Regions from separate parts of the Sphingomonas adhaesiva genome, predicted to be linked through region 2. Evidence: predicted binding sites of a transcription regulator. Region 2 holds the regulator's gene; each other region holds the start of a gene.

Evidence for each region. The regulator LexA, encoded in region 2, represses DNA repair genes until DNA is damaged. The targets are predictions, from matches to a motif close to GTTCCNCNCTTGTTCT.
Region 1: radA (DNA repair protein RadA) is a predicted target of LexA. The motif match lies at 1,761-1,776, and genes of this name have one in related genera.
Region 3: PGN23_RS13690 (ATP-dependent helicase) is a predicted target of LexA. The motif match lies at 3,043-3,058, and genes of this name have one in related genera.

Annotation. Positions count from the first base shown of each region.
Region 1 is NZ_JAQIJT010000002.1:1,016,797-1,021,946, reverse strand. It holds gene PGN23_RS11055 (DUF2218 domain-containing protein) at 41-331, opposite strand; gene radA (DNA repair protein RadA) at 368-1,741, opposite strand; gene PGN23_RS11045 (hypothetical protein) at 1,902-2,519, shown strand; gene alaS (alanine--tRNA ligase) at 3,260-5,150, opposite strand, start outside.
Region 2 is NZ_JAQIJT010000002.1:1,408,875-1,414,024, reverse strand. It holds gene trpD (anthranilate phosphoribosyltransferase) at 1-631, shown strand, start outside; gene trpC (indole-3-glycerol phosphate synthase TrpC) at 628-1,413, shown strand; gene moaC (cyclic pyranopterin monophosphate synthase MoaC) at 1,415-1,888, shown strand; gene PGN23_RS12995 (hypothetical protein) at 1,885-2,319, opposite strand; gene PGN23_RS12990 (molybdopterin molybdotransferase MoeA) at 2,388-3,569, shown strand; gene lexA (transcriptional repressor LexA) at 3,631-4,293, shown strand; gene PGN23_RS12980 (ComEC/Rec2 family competence protein) at 4,284-5,150, opposite strand, start outside.
Region 3 is NZ_JAQIJT010000002.1:1,550,230-1,555,379, reverse strand. It holds gene PGN23_RS13700 (IS630 family transposase) at 1-93, shown strand, start outside; gene PGN23_RS13695 (hypothetical protein) at 207-698, opposite strand; gene PGN23_RS13690 (ATP-dependent helicase) at 730-3,039, opposite strand; gene PGN23_RS13685 (GFA family protein) at 3,153-3,557, shown strand; gene PGN23_RS13680 (nuclear transport factor 2 family protein) at 3,554-3,937, shown strand; gene PGN23_RS13675 (inorganic phosphate transporter) at 4,219-5,150, shown strand, end outside.

The sequences.
Region 1 (5,150 bases), 390 kb from region 2:
CGCCTTCGCCGGGGAACGGCGGAATTGCCAAACGATCCTCTTATCCCTCCTGCCAGTCGAACGTCAGCGGCGCCTCGCGGAAGGCAAAGCGGTCGAGATGGCTCGCCACCACCTCGCGCATCCGGGACACGTCCTCGCCCTCCGGCACGGTCAGCACCACGTCGAGCGTCGCGCTGTCGGCCCGCATTTCCAGCACCGATCCGTTCGGAAACGCGATCCGCCCCTCCTCTTCCGAAAAGGTGACCGTCATCTTGTGGCTCCAATGCTTGGCCAGCTGCTGGAGATAGCGGCTGGCCGAGGCGGTCGGCACACGTGCCACGGATGTACTCATGTCGAACTCCTCACTTCGTCCGTGTCCGCCGGCATATCATCCGCGGCCCAGCATGTGATCCACGAACTGTCCCAGCGTCCGGAACGCCGACACCCGCATCGCGTCGGCCTCCGCCCTGGCCGCCACCGGCAGCAGAACCCGCTCGAACCCCAGTTTCGCCGCTTCCTTGAGCCGCAGCGGCGCATGCGCGACCGGACGCAGCTCCCCCGACAGCGCGATTTCGCCGAATGCGACCGCGTCGGCCGGCACCGGCCGCTCGCTCAGCGCAGACACCAGCGCCGCCGCGACCGCCAGATCCGCCGCCGGATCCTGCACGCGGTAGCCCCCGGCGACGTTCAGATAGACCTCGCAGGTCGAAAAACTCAGCCCGCAGCGCGCCTCCAGCACCGCCAGGATCATCGCCAGCCGGGCCGAATCCCACCCGACCACCGAGCGCCGCGGGGTCGCGCCGCTCGCGACGCGCACCACCAGCGCCTGGATCTCGACCAGTACCGGCCGCGTGCCCTCCAGCGCGGGGAAGACGGTGGCGCCGGTGACCCCTTCGTCACGCTGCGTCAGGAACAGCGCCGACGGGTTGGTCACCTCCACCAGTCCCTCCGCCACCATCGAGAACACGCCGATCTCGTCGGTGCCGCCGAAGCGGTTCTTGATCGCGCGCAGGATACGATACTGATGGCTGCGCTCGCCCTCGAAGCTCAGCACGGTATCGACCATATGCTCCAGCACGCGCGGCCCCGCGATCGACCCGTCCTTGGTCACGTGCCCGACCAGTACCACCGCGGTGCCGCGCTCCTTGGCGAAGCGGATCAGCTCCTGCGCACTCGCGCGCACCTGGCTGACGGTCCCGGGGGCGCCCTCGATCAGATCGGAATGCATCGTCTGGATCGAATCGATCACCAGCAGCCGCGGCGGTGTGCCCATGCTCATGGTCGTCAGGATGTCGCGGGTCGAGGTCGCCGAGGCGAGCCGCACCGGCGCATCCCCCAGCCCCAGGCGCCGTGCGCGCAGCCGTACCTGATCCGCAGCCTCCTCGCCGGAGACATAGGCGACGTCGTGCCCCTGCCGCGCCAGCGCGGCCGCTGCCTGCAACAGCAGGGTCGACTTGCCAATTCCCGGATCGCCGCCGATCAGCGTCGCCGATCCGCTCACCAGTCCGCCGCCCAGCGCGCGGTCGAGCTCGGCGATCCCGAAGGCGGTGCGCGGCGGCAGCGCGACCTCCGCGTCCAGGCCGATCATCGCGATGGTGCGCCCGCCGCCCTGAAGGTTGTGCCGCGCCTGGAACGGCGTCGCCGCGGCGCTCGCCTCCTCCACCAGCGTGTTCCACTCCGCACAGTCCGCGCATTGTCCCTGCCAGCGGTGGCTTACCGATCCGCAGGACTGACACACGAAACGCTTCTGGATCTTTGCCATATCGCCCCTTAGCAAGCCAAGAACGATAAGGGAACATCAAGCTGACGTACCGCCGGTTCATGCAGCGTGCAGACTGGCGCGGGCACTATCGGGGAACCGTGATCGTTACTGGTCCGTTGGCCTGCCCAGCAGATCAACAAACGACAAAAGGAGATCCTCTGTGAAGAGCTTTGCCGTTTTCGCCCTCGCGTCCACCATTGCGCTGCCCGCGCTGGCATCGGCGCAAACCGCCGCGCCCGCGGCACAGGCCAGCGCCGGCGTGTCGGTCGGGGCGACCGTCTACGACACCTCGGGCGGGGTCGTCGGCACCGTCGATACCACCGACGGCACCAATGCCGTGGTGAATACCGGCACCGTCAAGGCGGCGATCCCGCTCTCCTCGCTCGGCAAGGGCGAAAAGGGCCCGGTTCTCGCCATGACCAAGGCGCAGCTGGAGGCCGCCGCCAGCCAGCAGCAGGCGCAGGCCAGCGCCGATTTCAAGGCGAAGCTGGTTCCCGGCGCCGCCGTCTACGGCACCGGCGGGGCACAGCTCGGCACGATCAAGTCGGCCGACGCCAGCTTCGTGACGGTGACGACGACCTCGGGCGACGCGAAGCTGCCGGTCGCGGGGTTCGGCCCCGGACCGCAGGGTGTGACCCTCGGGATGACGGCGGATCAGCTGAAGGCCGCCATGGGTGGCGCCGCGGCAACCGCCCCGACCGCCTCGGCGACGGCCGCGACGGAGGCGACCGCCACGGCGGCGACCGATACCGCGGCGCCGGCCAAGAAGAAGAAGTGATCCGGATGGGGGGCGGGCCGCGGGGCCCGCTCCTCTGCCTTGCGCGGCCTTGATTTGCCGCGCGGCTGAAAACATCCGGTTGACGCCAACGATCTTCGCCTCACCGGCGAAGGTGGGACCTCTGCAAAAGGGCTACACCGTGCTCCTGCGTAGGCAGGAGCCCAGGGATGCAGGTCCCATAAGGCGGTGACGTGCTGGGCCCTGGGCTCCTGCCTGCGCAGGAGCACGGCGTGGGCTCGGTGCCGTCGCACCTGTTTTGCAAGGGTCCCGCAAAGGCCGAGGAACAGTTGGGACCCGGTTTCAGCATCATACGAGCGTACCGATGCTGGGTCCCGGCCTTCGCCGGGGCGCAGAAAAGGCGCTTTTGCGAGGGTTTCGCGAAGGCCGAGCCCCAGTAGGGACGGCCACGTTGCCGGTCGCGTAGGGCATTGTCCTACCCGGCCCCGAGCTCCTATCTTCGCAGGACCGCAGCTAGAGCGTGATGACGTGATGTTGACCCGTCGGGACGGAGCGGAATGTCGTTCGTGGATAGGAGCGAGGAGGGAACGGGGCTTTGCCCCCGTGACTGACGAGGGACGACGCCACGAACGACATTCCGCCCGCCGCAAAGCGGTTGTCCTGAGCCGCCCGCCGGACGACGTCGCGCCGCTGGCACGGGCTACCAGCCCGCGCTGCACGTCGCTCCTCGCCGACGAACGGCTCAGGACAATCACGATGGGTCAACATCACGTCATCACGCTCTAGACCGCGGCGACTTCTTCCAGACCCGCGCGCACCGCATCGACCGCCGCCGCCGCCCGGGTCCCGTCGGGGCCACCGCCCTGCGCCATGTCGGGACGGCCACCACCGCCCTGCCCGCCCAGCGCGGCCACGGCACGCTTGAGCAGGTCGACCGCGTTGAACCGCGCGACCAGATCGTCGGTCACGCCGACCGCGACCGAGGCGCGGCCGTCGTTGACCGCGACCAGCATCGCGACGCCCGATCCGATCCGCGCCTTCGTCTCGTCGACCGCGCCGCGCAGCCCCTTGGCATCGAAGCCGTCCAGAACCTGCGCCGAAAAGGCGATGCCGGCCACCGTCTCGGGCCCCTGCGCCGCCGCGCCACCGGCGCCGCCGCCCAGCGCCAGCGCCTTCTTCGCCTCGGCCAGTTCGCGCTCCAGCCGCCGGCGCTCCTCGACCAGCGCGGCGACCCGCGCCGGCACATCGTCGGGTGCGGTCTTCAGCGTCGCCGCGGCCTCGCGCAGCTTCTCGTCGCGCGCGTTCAGATAGGCCCGCGCCGCCTCGCCGGTCAGCGCCTCGACCCGCCGGACCCCGCTCGACACCGCGCTTTCGCCGACGATCTTGAAGACGCCGATGTCGCCCAGCGCCTTCACATGCGTTCCGCCGCACAGCTCGATCGAATAGGTCGTGCCGTCATCCTCGCTGCCCATCGACACGACGCGGACTTCGTCGCCGTATTTCTCGCCGAAGAGCGCCATCGCCCCCATCTCGATCGCGTCGTCGGGGGTCATCAGCCGCGTCTCGACGTTGCCGTTGCCGCGGATCTGCGCGTTGACCGCGGCCTCCGCGACGCCGAGCTCCTCCGCCGACATCGCATGGGGGTGCGATACGTCGAAGCGCAGCCGCTCCGGCGCGACCAGCGAGCCCTTCTGCGCGACATGGCCGCCCAGCTTCTGCCGCAGCGCCTCGTGCAGCAGATGCGTCGCGGAGTGATTGGCGCGGATCGCGGCGCGGCGCGCGACGTCGATCGCCAGCGTCACCGTGTCGCCGACCTTGATCTCGCCCGCGTCGATCCGCGCATGATGCACCCATAATTTGCCGAGCTGCTTGGAGGTGTCGCTCACCTCCGCCGCCAGCCCGGCGTCGCTCGCGATTCTCCCGGCGTCGCCGACCTGCCCACCGCTCTCGCCGTAGAAAGGCGTCTGGTTGACGATCACGTCGACCTGCTCGCCCGCCCGGGCCGAGGTGACGCGCGCGCCGTCCCTGACCAGCGCCAGCACCACGCCCTGCCCGGTGTCGCTGGCATAGCCGGTGAACTCGGTCGCGCCGACTTCCTCGGCCAGGTCGAACCACAATTCGTCCGATGCCTTCGCGCCCGACCCCTTCCACGCGGCCCGCGCGGCCCGCTTCTGCTCCGCCATCGCGGCATCGAACCCGGCCCGATCGACGCGCAGGCCCTGAACCCGCAGCGCATCCTCGGTCAGGTCATAGGGGAAGCCGTACGTGTCATAGAGCTTGAACGCGGTCTCGCCCTTCAGCACGTCACCCGACTTCATGCCCGTCGTGGCGTCATCCAGCAGCCGCAGCCCCTTGTCGAGCGTCTGGCGGAAGCGCGTCTCCTCCTGGCCCAGCGTCGCCTCGATCAGCGGCTGCGCACGCAGCAGTTCGGGATAGGCCGCGCCCATCTCCGCCACCAGCGCAGGCACCAGCCGGTGCATCAACGGCTCCTTTGCGCCCAGGATATGCGCGTGGCGCATCGCGCGACGCATGATCCGGCGCAGCACATAGCCGCGACCGTCGTTGGCGGGCAGCACGCCATCCGCCACCAGGAAGCCGGCGCAGCGCAGATGGTCCGCGATCACACGGTGGCTCGCCTGGTTGGCGCCGTCGGTGGCGGTCTGCGTCAGCGCG
Region 2 (5,150 bases):
GGAGGCGCTGGGGCTGGATATGGACCGCGCCGGGGCGCTGGCGGAGGCGACCCTGCGCGACCTGGGCATCGGCTTCCTGTTCGCGGCGAATCATCACCCCGTCATGAAGCGGATCACGCCGATCCGCCGTCATATCGGGCGGCGCACGATCTTCAACCTGATGGGACCGCTCGCCAATCCGGCGCATGTCACGCGCCAGCTGATCGGGATCGCCCGGCCGGACTATGCGCCGGTCTATGCCGATGCGCTGGCGCAGCTCGGCACCGAGGCGGCGCTGGTCGTCGCGGGGGAGGAGGGGCTGGACGAAATCTCCGGCGCCGGGCCGACCCGGGTCGTCGCGATCGGCGCGGTGGCGATGGCGGAGCGGATCGCGCCCGAGGATGCCGGGGTCGCGCGCCACCCGACGCTGGCGATCCGGGGCGGCGACCCCGCGTACAACGCGGCGGCGCTCCGGCGGCTGCTGCGCGGCGAGCGGGGGGCTTATCGCGATGCGGTGATGCTCAACGCGGCGGCGGCGCTGGTGCTGGCAGGGACGGACACGGCATTGGCCGACGCCGCGGCGCGCGCCGGCGAGGTGCTCGACAATGGCGCGGCCGACCGGCTGCTCGACCGCTGGATCGCATATTCATGACCATTCTCGACACGATCTGCGCCACCAAGCGCGACGAGGTGGCGGCGCGCCGTGCCGCGGTTTCGATTGCGGAGCTGACCGCGCGTGCCGCCGCGCAGACGCCGCCGCGCGGCTTTCGCGCCGCGCTGGACCGCACCGCGGCGGCGGGGCGCCACGCGCTGATCGCGGAGATCAAGAAGGCCAGTCCGTCCAAGGGACTGATCCGTGAGGATTTCGATCCGCCCGCGCACGCGCGCGCTTATGCCGCGGGCGGGGCGACGTGCCTGTCGGTGCTGACCGACGCGCCCTATTTCCAGGGGGACGAGGCGTATCTGATCGCGGCGCGCGCGGCCTGCGACCTGCCGGTGCTGCGCAAGGACTTCACGGTCGACCCGTGGCAGATGCTGGAGGCGCGCAGCATCGGGGCGGACGCGATCCTGCTGATCGTCTCGGCGCTGGACGACGGGCGCCTCGCCGAGTGCGAGGCGGCGGCGATCGAGCAGGGGCTCGACGTGCTGATCGAGGTGCACGACGAGGCGGAGATGGAGCGCGCGGGGCGGCTTTCGTCGCGGCTGATCGGGGTCAACAACCGCGACCTGAAGACGTTCGAGGTCGACTTTCGCCGCACCTACGACCTGATGCGCCATGCGCCCGCGGGATGTACCTTCGTCGCGGAAAGCGGCCTGTCGTCGCGCGCTGACCTGGACGAACTGGCGGCGCACGGCGTGCATTGCTTCCTGATCGGCGAGGCGTTGATGCGGCAGGCGGATGTCGCCGCCGCCACGCGCGCGATGGTGGGGTGACGTGGCCGGGCTGACCCACCTGGATGCCGCAGGCGCGGCGCATATGGTCGACGTCGGCGACAAGGCGGTGACGCGGCGCGAGGGCGTGGCGACCGGGCGTATCCTGATGTCGGCCGCGGCGGTGGCGGCGATCCGCGACGGCGCGGTGAAGAAGGGCGACGTGATCGCGATCGCGCGGATCGCCGGGATCATGGGGGCCAAGCGGACCAGCGACCTGATCCCGCTGTGTCATCCGCTGCCGCTGACGCGCGTGTCGCTCGACCTGACGATCGAGGAGGACGGCGTCACCGTCACGGCGCTGGCGGCGACCGACGGCAAGACCGGGGTCGAGATGGAGGCGCTGACCGCGGTGACGGTGGCGCTGCTCACGATCTACGACATGGCCAAGGCGATCGACAAGGCGATGACGATCACCGCGGTGCGCCTGCTGGAAAAGCGCGGCGGGCGCTCGGGCGACTGGCGCGCGGAGAACTAGGTCGCCCGGCGCGGGCGGACCAGCGCCGCCATCCGGCAGGTGAACAGCACGAAGATCATGAAGGCGACCTGCATCGCGGGGCTGGGCACCGTCGCGAGCGCGCGCAGCAGCGGCGGGAAATAGAGGTGCGCGATGACCAGATTGTGCGCCACGTCCGCGACGATGATCGCGACCGTCATCGCCACGCCCCAGCGCGGCCGGACGAACAGCAGGACGATCGCCAGCGGATCGAGCACGCCCAGCGCGGTCCAGAAGGTGGTGCTGACGCGCGGATAGCCGCCGTAATCCCACAGCCAGCCATGCCGGTAGATCGCGGCCGCATGATTGTACGTCGCGCCCGCGAGGCACAGCGCGTAGATGAGCCGGAGCACCCGGGCGCGGGTATAGGCGCTGTCCTTCGATCCCATGATGGTGTTCCCCGTGCGATCCATCCATGCCTCTTGATCCGCCACGCGCCGCGCCGCAAGGCGGGACCCCGTCCACGATCGATCGACCCGCCATGTCCCTTCTACCCGTTGCCGAGGCCCAGGCCCGCGTCCTCGCGCTCGGGACGCCCGTGGCGGCGGAGACGGTGTCGCTGATCGAGGCGATCGGGCGCTGGTCGCTGGTGCCGGTCGTGGCACGGCGGACGCAGCCGTCGTGCGATCTGTCGGCGATGGACGGCTATGCGCTGCGGTTCGCGGACCTCGGCGGATCGCTGCGAGTGATCGGGGAAAGCGCCGCGGGCGCGGCGTTCGCGGGCACGGTGTCGGCGGGTGAGGCGGTGCGGATCTTCACCGGCGCGGCGATGCCCGCCGGGGCGGATACGGTGCTGGTGCAGGAGGAGGCGCGTCGGGACGGCGACCTGCTGGCGCTGGACGGGGAGGGGCCGGCGCATGCGGGGCGCAACGTGCGGCGGCGCGGGCTGGATTTCACGCAGGGCGACGTGCTGGTCGAGGCCGGCGAGCGGCTGACCGCGGCGCGGCTGGCCGTGGCGGCGACCGGCGGGGCGGGGCGGGTGACGGTCGCGCGCCGCGTGCGCGTCGCGCTGGCGGCGACCGGGGACGAGCTGGTCGAGCCGGGCGGGGAGGCGGGGGATGCGCTGCCCGAGTCGAACCGGCTGCTGCTGCGCGCGCTGCTCGCGGCCCTGCCGGTCGAGATCGTCGATCTGGGAATATTGCCCGACCGGCTGGACGTGCTGACGCGCGCCTTCGCCGATGTCGCGGCGGACGTGCTGGTGACGACGGGCGGGGCGTCGGTGGGCGACCATGATCTGGTGCGGCCGGCGCTGGAGGGGGCGGGGGTGACGCTCGACTTCTGGCGGATCGCGCTGCGCCCGGGCAAGCCGATGCTCGCGGGTCGCCGCGCGGACGGGATGGCGGTGGTCGGGCTGCCGGGCAATCCGGTGTCGGCGTTCGTCACCGCGCTGCTCTTCGTGCGGCCGCTGGTGGCGCATCTGGCGGGCGCGCGCGATCCGTATCCGGTGACGACGCGCGCGGTGCTGGGGGAGGATCTGCCCGCCAACAACGAGCGTACCGACTATCTGCGCGCGGTCCTGCGCGACGGGCGCGCCTATGCCTCTGCGATTCAAGACAGTTCGATGCTGCGCACGCTGTCGCGCGCGTCGTGCCTGATCGTGCGCCCCGCCGGAGCCGCGCCGGCGCGCGCTGGCGACTCGGCGGAAGTGCTGATGCTTGCTTGACGCAACCACAATCGTTCCTTAAAGGTTCGCAATCCGTTCGCACCTTCAGGGGAACAGGCACATGCTGACGCGAAAGCAGCACGAGCTGATCTGCTTCATTCAGGACCGCTTGAACGAAAGCGGCGTCTCGCCGTCGTTCGAGGAGATGAAGGACGCGCTCGAGCTGAAGAGCAAGTCCGGTGTCCACCGCCTCATCAGCGCGCTGGAGGAGCGGGGGTATCTGCGCCGCCTGCCGAACCGCGCGCGTGCGCTGGAGGTGCTGAAGTCGCCCGAGCGCGCCGATGCGAAGCGCGCGCCGGTCGCGGCGTCGCCCCGGCGCGCGGTTCCCGAGCCCGCGAACGACGTGATCGAAATCCCGCTCCACGGCCGCATCGCCGCGGGTGTCCCGATCGAGGCGTTCGAGGGGTCGACCACCCTGCCGGTACCGGCGGCGCTGCTGGGCAGCGGCGAGCATTTCGCGCTGGAGGTATCGGGCGATTCGATGGTCGAGGCGGGAATCTTCGACGGCGACTATGCGCTGATCCGGCGGCAGGACGTGGCGCACGACGGGGAGATCGTGGTCGCACTGATCGAGGAGAGCGAGGCCACGCTCAAATATTTCCGTCGGGAGGGCGCGATGGTGCGGCTCGACCCGGCGAACCGCTCCTACGATCCGCAACGCTACGCGCCCGCGCAGGTGCGGGTCCAGGGCAAGCTGGCGGGTCTGCTGCGTCGCTACGATTGAGGGGGCGAGGGGGGACGCGCCACACCAGCGGGATGCCGCGATGAAGCGGCGCGGGATGCCGTGATGCCGGGCGTTTGCCGTGGTGACGACGGGCGATAGTCGATCTCCGTGCGTCGCCACGGATGTTCGTCGCCGGCCGTGTTGACGGTCGTCGCGCGTGCGGTGGCGAAGGTGATCGCGATCCCTCCGGTGCGCGTCAGTGCGGTGCGATCGAGCGTCAGCCAGCGCGCCCGACAACGGCGGGGCAGGCGCCGGTCGCTGACCACCACGTCCGCGGCGGCACATCGGGGGATCAGCAGCATCGTCGGGATCAGATAGCCGCTGCGGGTCGCCAGAACCCGCCAGCGCCGGTCGCCGGCGACGCGCTCCATCGAGCAGAGGTCGCGGTTGCAGCGCGCGCCCGGCGTGTCGGACAGCAGCGCCGGCTCGCCGTCCAGGCCCGCACCCTGCGCCAGCGTGTCGCGCATATAGTCGCCGGTGCGATCGCGCAGGATCGAGAGGCCCCCGGCGGCGTCGCGCCACGCCAGATGACGCCCGTCGCCGCTGACGATCAGGTCGGGGGCGGGGATCAGCAAGGCCCAGGCAGCCCCCGCGGCCAGCGGGACGATCCCCGCGCGGCGCCACCGCGTGCGCCACAGCGCAATCCACAGACCGCCCGCGACCATCAGGCCGAACGCCGCCGGCGGCATCTGCGGCAGCGCGGTCACCGCGCCGGGCAAGGCCGCGACCGTCCGCGCGATCCACAGCAGCAGGTTCGTCGCGGCCTCGGTCACGCGCCACGCCGGCCAGCCGAGCCCGACGGCGTCGAGCAGGAGCGCGATCGCTTCGGCGGGCATCACGACGAACGTCGTCAGCGG
Region 3 (5,150 bases), 140 kb from region 2:
GCCATCGTCACAGCCCTCAAGCACATCCTCAAACGCTTCAGACCCGCCGAATGCGCAAACTACCTCCGACACTCAGGCTACGTGCAAACATGATCGAAACTGACTCTAGACGTAGGGTGTCGCGCGCCCCACGATGGTGAGGTGCGCGGAACCCTGGATGCCGGAACACGTCCGGCATGACGATAATGGGAGGGGGCCCGGGCGCCCTAGCCCAGCGCGTCGATCAGTTCGTCCCTGGTCATCGTCGACCGGCCCGGCACGTCGCGCTTCTTCGCCTCCGCATACAATTCCGCCTTCGTGCGGTGGTCGCGGTGGCGGGCGGTCTTCTTCGCCACGTCGTCGGGTTGCGCGCTGAACTGCTTGCCCTTCCTCGTATCGGCGCGCTTCTTCTTCGTGGTGCGGCGGTATTCGTCGTCGGACAGCGCCTCGCGCGCCTTCTTCGGCAGGTAGCGTTCGCCGGTCTTGCCGCTCTCCCTGCCCGACTTCGTGCCCCACTCCTCCTCGGTCCACTGGTGGAGGGAGTTATCGTCGTCCTTGCCGCCCACATAGCCGCCGCCGCGCTTCTTGTATTCCGCCACCGCCAGCTGCGCCTTGCGCGCGGACCATTGGCCCTTCCTGCCGCCTTTGGTGCCGGCGGTGACCTCTTCCTTCACCTTTTCCCACAGCGGGGGATCGGATTTTTCGGCTGTCTCGGACATGCAGCGGCAACGCGCGTATTCGCGGAACGCCTCACGGGGTGGTGACGAAACTGTCCATCACGCGCTTGCGCCCGGCCTGTTCGAAGTCGATCTCGAGCTTGTTGCCCTCGATCTCCGCGATCGTGCCGTAGCCGAACTTCTGGTGGAACACGCGTTGGCCGGTCGACAGGTCGCTGCGCCCCTTGTTGCCCAGGCTGACCGCGGAGGCGCGGCTCTCGACCACACGGACAGGCTCCTTCGTGAAGGTGCGGCTGGTCCATTCGCCGCCGGGCTTGCTGCCCCCCGCGCTGCCGAGCGTCCCCGCGGCGCGCTGCCACCCGGGCCCGCGCCCCGCGCCGCGCGCGACATTGGCGAAGGGATCGGCATGCTCCGACCAGTTGGCGCGCCACAGGCTCTCGCCGCCCGACATGCTCGTCTCGCTCTCGACATGGGCGGGCGGCAATTCGCCGACGAAGCGCGACGGGATCGAGGAGGTCCACTGGCCGTAGATGCGGCGGTTGGCGGCGTGGAGGATCGTCGCGCGGCGGCGGGCGCGGGTGATCGCGACATAGGCGAGGCGGCGTTCCTCCTCCAGCGCGCGCGTGCCCCCCTCATCGATCGCGCGCTGCGACGGGAAGATGCCTTCCTCCCATCCGACCAGGAACACGGTGCCGAATTCCAGCCCCTTGGCGGCATGGATCGTCATGATCGTGACCTTCGGATCCTCGCGCGTGGCGTCATTGTCCATGACGAGGCTGACATGTTCCAGGAATGCGCCGAGGCTGTCATATTCCTCCATCGCGCGCACCAGCTCGGAGAGGTTCTCCAGCCGCCCCGCGGCCTCGGCCGACTTCTCCGCCTGCCACATCGCGGTATAGCCGCTCTCGTCGAGGATCTGCCGCGCCAGCTCGGCATGCGGCAGGTCACGCGCCATGTCGCGCCAGCGCGCGATGTCGCCGACGAAGCGACCGAGCGACTTGCGCGCCTGCGGCGTCAGTTCGTCGGTGTCGAGGATGCGCGCCGCGGCGATCGACATCGGCATATCCTGTCCACGCGCCAGCTGGTGCAGCCGCGCGATCGCCTTGTCGCCGAGCCCGCGCTTGGGCGTATTGACGATGCGCTCGAACGCGAGGTCGTCGGCGGGCTGGTTGACGACGCGAAGGTACGCCAGCGCATCGCGGATCTCGGCGCGTTCGTAGAAGCGGAAACCGCCGACGATCTTGTAGGGCAGGCCGATCGCGATGAAGCGATCCTCGAACTCGCGGGTCTGGTGTTGCGCGCGGACGAGGATGGCGACGTCGTCGAGGCTGGTGCCGCTGCGCTGCGCCGCCTCGATCTCGTCGCCGACGCGCCGCGCCTCCTCGGGCCCGTCCCAGACGCCGAGCACGCGCACCTTCTCGCCCGCGTCGAGCTCGGTCCACAATTCCTTGCCCAGCCGCCCGCCGTTGTTCGCGATCACGCCCGAGGCGGCGGCGAGGATGTGCGGGGTGGAGCGGTAGTTCTGCTCCAGCCGGATGACGGTGGCGCCGGGGAAGTCCTTCTCGAACTTCAGGATATTCTCGACCTGCGCGCCGCGCCAGGAATAGATCGACTGGTCGTCGTCGCCGACGCAGCAGATGTTGCGCCGCTCCTGCGCCAGCAGCCGCAGCCACAGGTACTGGACCGAATTGGTGTCCTGATACTCGTCGACCATGATGTAGCGGAAGCGCTGCTGATACTGCTCCAGCACCGCGCGCTCGGTCTTCAGGATGGTGAGCATGTGGAGCAGCAGGTCGCCGAAGTCGCAGGCGTTCACCGCCCTCAACCGCTCCTGATAAAGCTGGTACAGCTCGCCGCCGCGGCCGTTGGCGTAGCGCTCGCTCTCGCCCGCATCGATCTCGCGCGGGGTCAGCCCCTTGTTCTTCCACTCGTCGATCAGCCCGGCGAGGCTGCGCGCGGGGAAGCGCTTCTCGTCGATGTCCGCGGCGATCACCAGCTGCTTGAGCAGGCGCAGCTGATCGTCGGTGTCGAGGATCGTGAAATTGCTCTGCAAACCCACCAGCTCGGCATGGCGGCGCAGCATCTTCGCCCCGATGGCGTGGAAGGTGCCGAGCCACGGCATCCCCTCCACCATGTCGCCGACCAGCCGCCCGACCCGCTCGCGCATCTCGCGCGCGGCCTTGTTGGTGAAGGTGACGCTCAGGATCTCCGACGGATAGGCCTTGCGGGTGTAGAGCAGGTGCGCGAGGCGCGCGGTCAGCGCCGCGGTCTTGCCGGTGCCGGCGCCGGCGAGCACGAGGACGGGGCCGTCGGTGGTCAGCACCGCCTGGCGCTGCGGCGGGTTCAGGCTGGCGAGATAGGGCGGGTCGATAACGTCGTTCACCACCGAACAGGTAGGGAACGGCGACCGGGGCGGCAACCCCGTGCGTACACGACGAGGGTTGCCAGAACGGCGCGGGCGTGGGAACATTCCGGCAACGGCAGGGAGGATTCAGGATGGCGATCACGGGCGGGTGCCATTGCGGGGCGGTGCGCTACACCGCGCAGGGTACCGCGGAGCATCATGCGCTGTGCCATTGCGGCGACTGCCGACGCTGGTCGGGAGCGCCGCTGGCGGGGTGGATCGCGTTCCGCGAGGCGGACGTGACGATCGAGGGCGAGCCCGCGGCCTACGCTTCGTCCCCGGGCGCGACGCGGCATTTCTGCGCGGCGTGCGGAACGGGGCTGTTCTATCGCAACGAGCAGGTGCTGCCGGGGCTGATCGATATCCAGTCCGGCACGCTCGACGCGCCGCAGGATCATGCGCCGGGCGCGCATATCATGGTGAAGGAGCGGTTGCCGTGGATGCGGGACATCGCCACCCTGCCGGAATTCGCGACCTATCCGGGGATGGAGGCGTGACCGATCCGATCGCCGCGTGGCACGATTACATGCACGCGCCGTCCGCCGACACGCTCGCGGCGCTGCTGGCCGAGGACGTCGTCTTCCACAGCCCGGCGGTCCATACGCCGCAGGTCGGCAAGGCCGTGACGATGAAATATCTCTCCGCCGCGGCCGAAGTGCTGGGCGGCGACGATTTCACCTACGTCGGCGAATGGCGCGCGGAGCGCTCGGCGGTGCTGGAGTTCACCTGCACGATCGGCGACGCGATCAAGGTGGACGGCGTGGACATCATCGGCTGGGACGAGGACGGACGGATCGTCTCGTTCAAGGTGATGATCCGTCCGATGAAGGCGCTGAACACGGTCGTGCCGCTGATGGCGGCGGCGCTGGCGCGCTGACGCGGGCGGGCGCCGGCGGGTATCCGGCGCAAGCGCCGCCCGCGCCCCTTCGGACATGGCCACGGGCCCGGATTGTTTCGCGCGATCGTCGCAGGATCGCGCGGTCCGGGCGCGCGCGCGGGACGGCGATGGCGGTCGCGGCACCCGGCGGGCGCGTTGCGCGACACCGCTCCGCCGCGGCCGGGGAGCCGATCGTCGCGTGCCGTGTTGACAAGCGCGAGGCGGCGGACTGGTAACATATGTCATGAAAGCGTCACGCGTAGCGGCAATGGGCGATCATCATGACAGCTGATGTCCTTGCGGCGATTCCTTCGGAGCCGTCCGCCGCCGCCCGCCGGTTCGATTCGCCCCCGAATCCGGTGGCGCGCTGGGTCTTCATCGCCGTGGTCGCGCTCGGCTTCGGCTTCGCGGTGGGCAGCGTCATCAGCGACGTGCGCCAGGTGGGCGAGCAGATGGCGGGCGGGGTGTTCCTGTTCCTCGCGCTCGCGCTGGTGATTGCGCTCGGCTTCGAGTTCGTGAACGGCTTTCACGATACCGCCAATGCGGTGGCGACGGTGATCTACACCAACGCCATGCCCGCGCATTTCGCGGTCGTGTGGTCGGGGTTCTTCAACTTCCTGGGCGTGATGCTGTCGTCGGGCGCGGTCGCCTATTCGATCGTCACGCTGCTGCCGGTGAACCTGATCCTGAACGTCGGATCGGGCGCGGGCTTCGCGATGATCTTCGCGCTGCTGCTGGCGGCGGTGCTGTGGAACCTGGCCACCTGGTACGTCGGGCTGCCCAACAGCTCCAGCCACACGCTGATCGGATCGGTGCTGGGCGTCGGCCTCGCCAACCAGCTCATCAACAGCGCGAGCGGCGGTGCGGCGGGCGTCGACTGGAGCCAGGCGACGAAGGTGCTGTCGGGGCTGCTGATGGCGCCGGTGATCGGTTTCTGCGCCGCCGCGCTGCTGCTGGTCGTGCTGCGTATCGTCACCCGCAATCCCAGGCTGACGCAGGCGCCGAAGGGCGATACGCCGCCGCCCAGGGGTATCCGGGCGCTGCTGATCTTCACGTGCACCGCGGTGTCGTTCAGCCACGGGTCGAACGACGGGCAGAAGGGCATGGGCCTCATCATGCTGATCCTGATCGGCTGCGCGCCCACCGCCTATGCGCTCAACCGCACGCTGCCGGCCAGCCAGACGCCCGCCTTCGTCGCGAGCGCGGAGGCGGC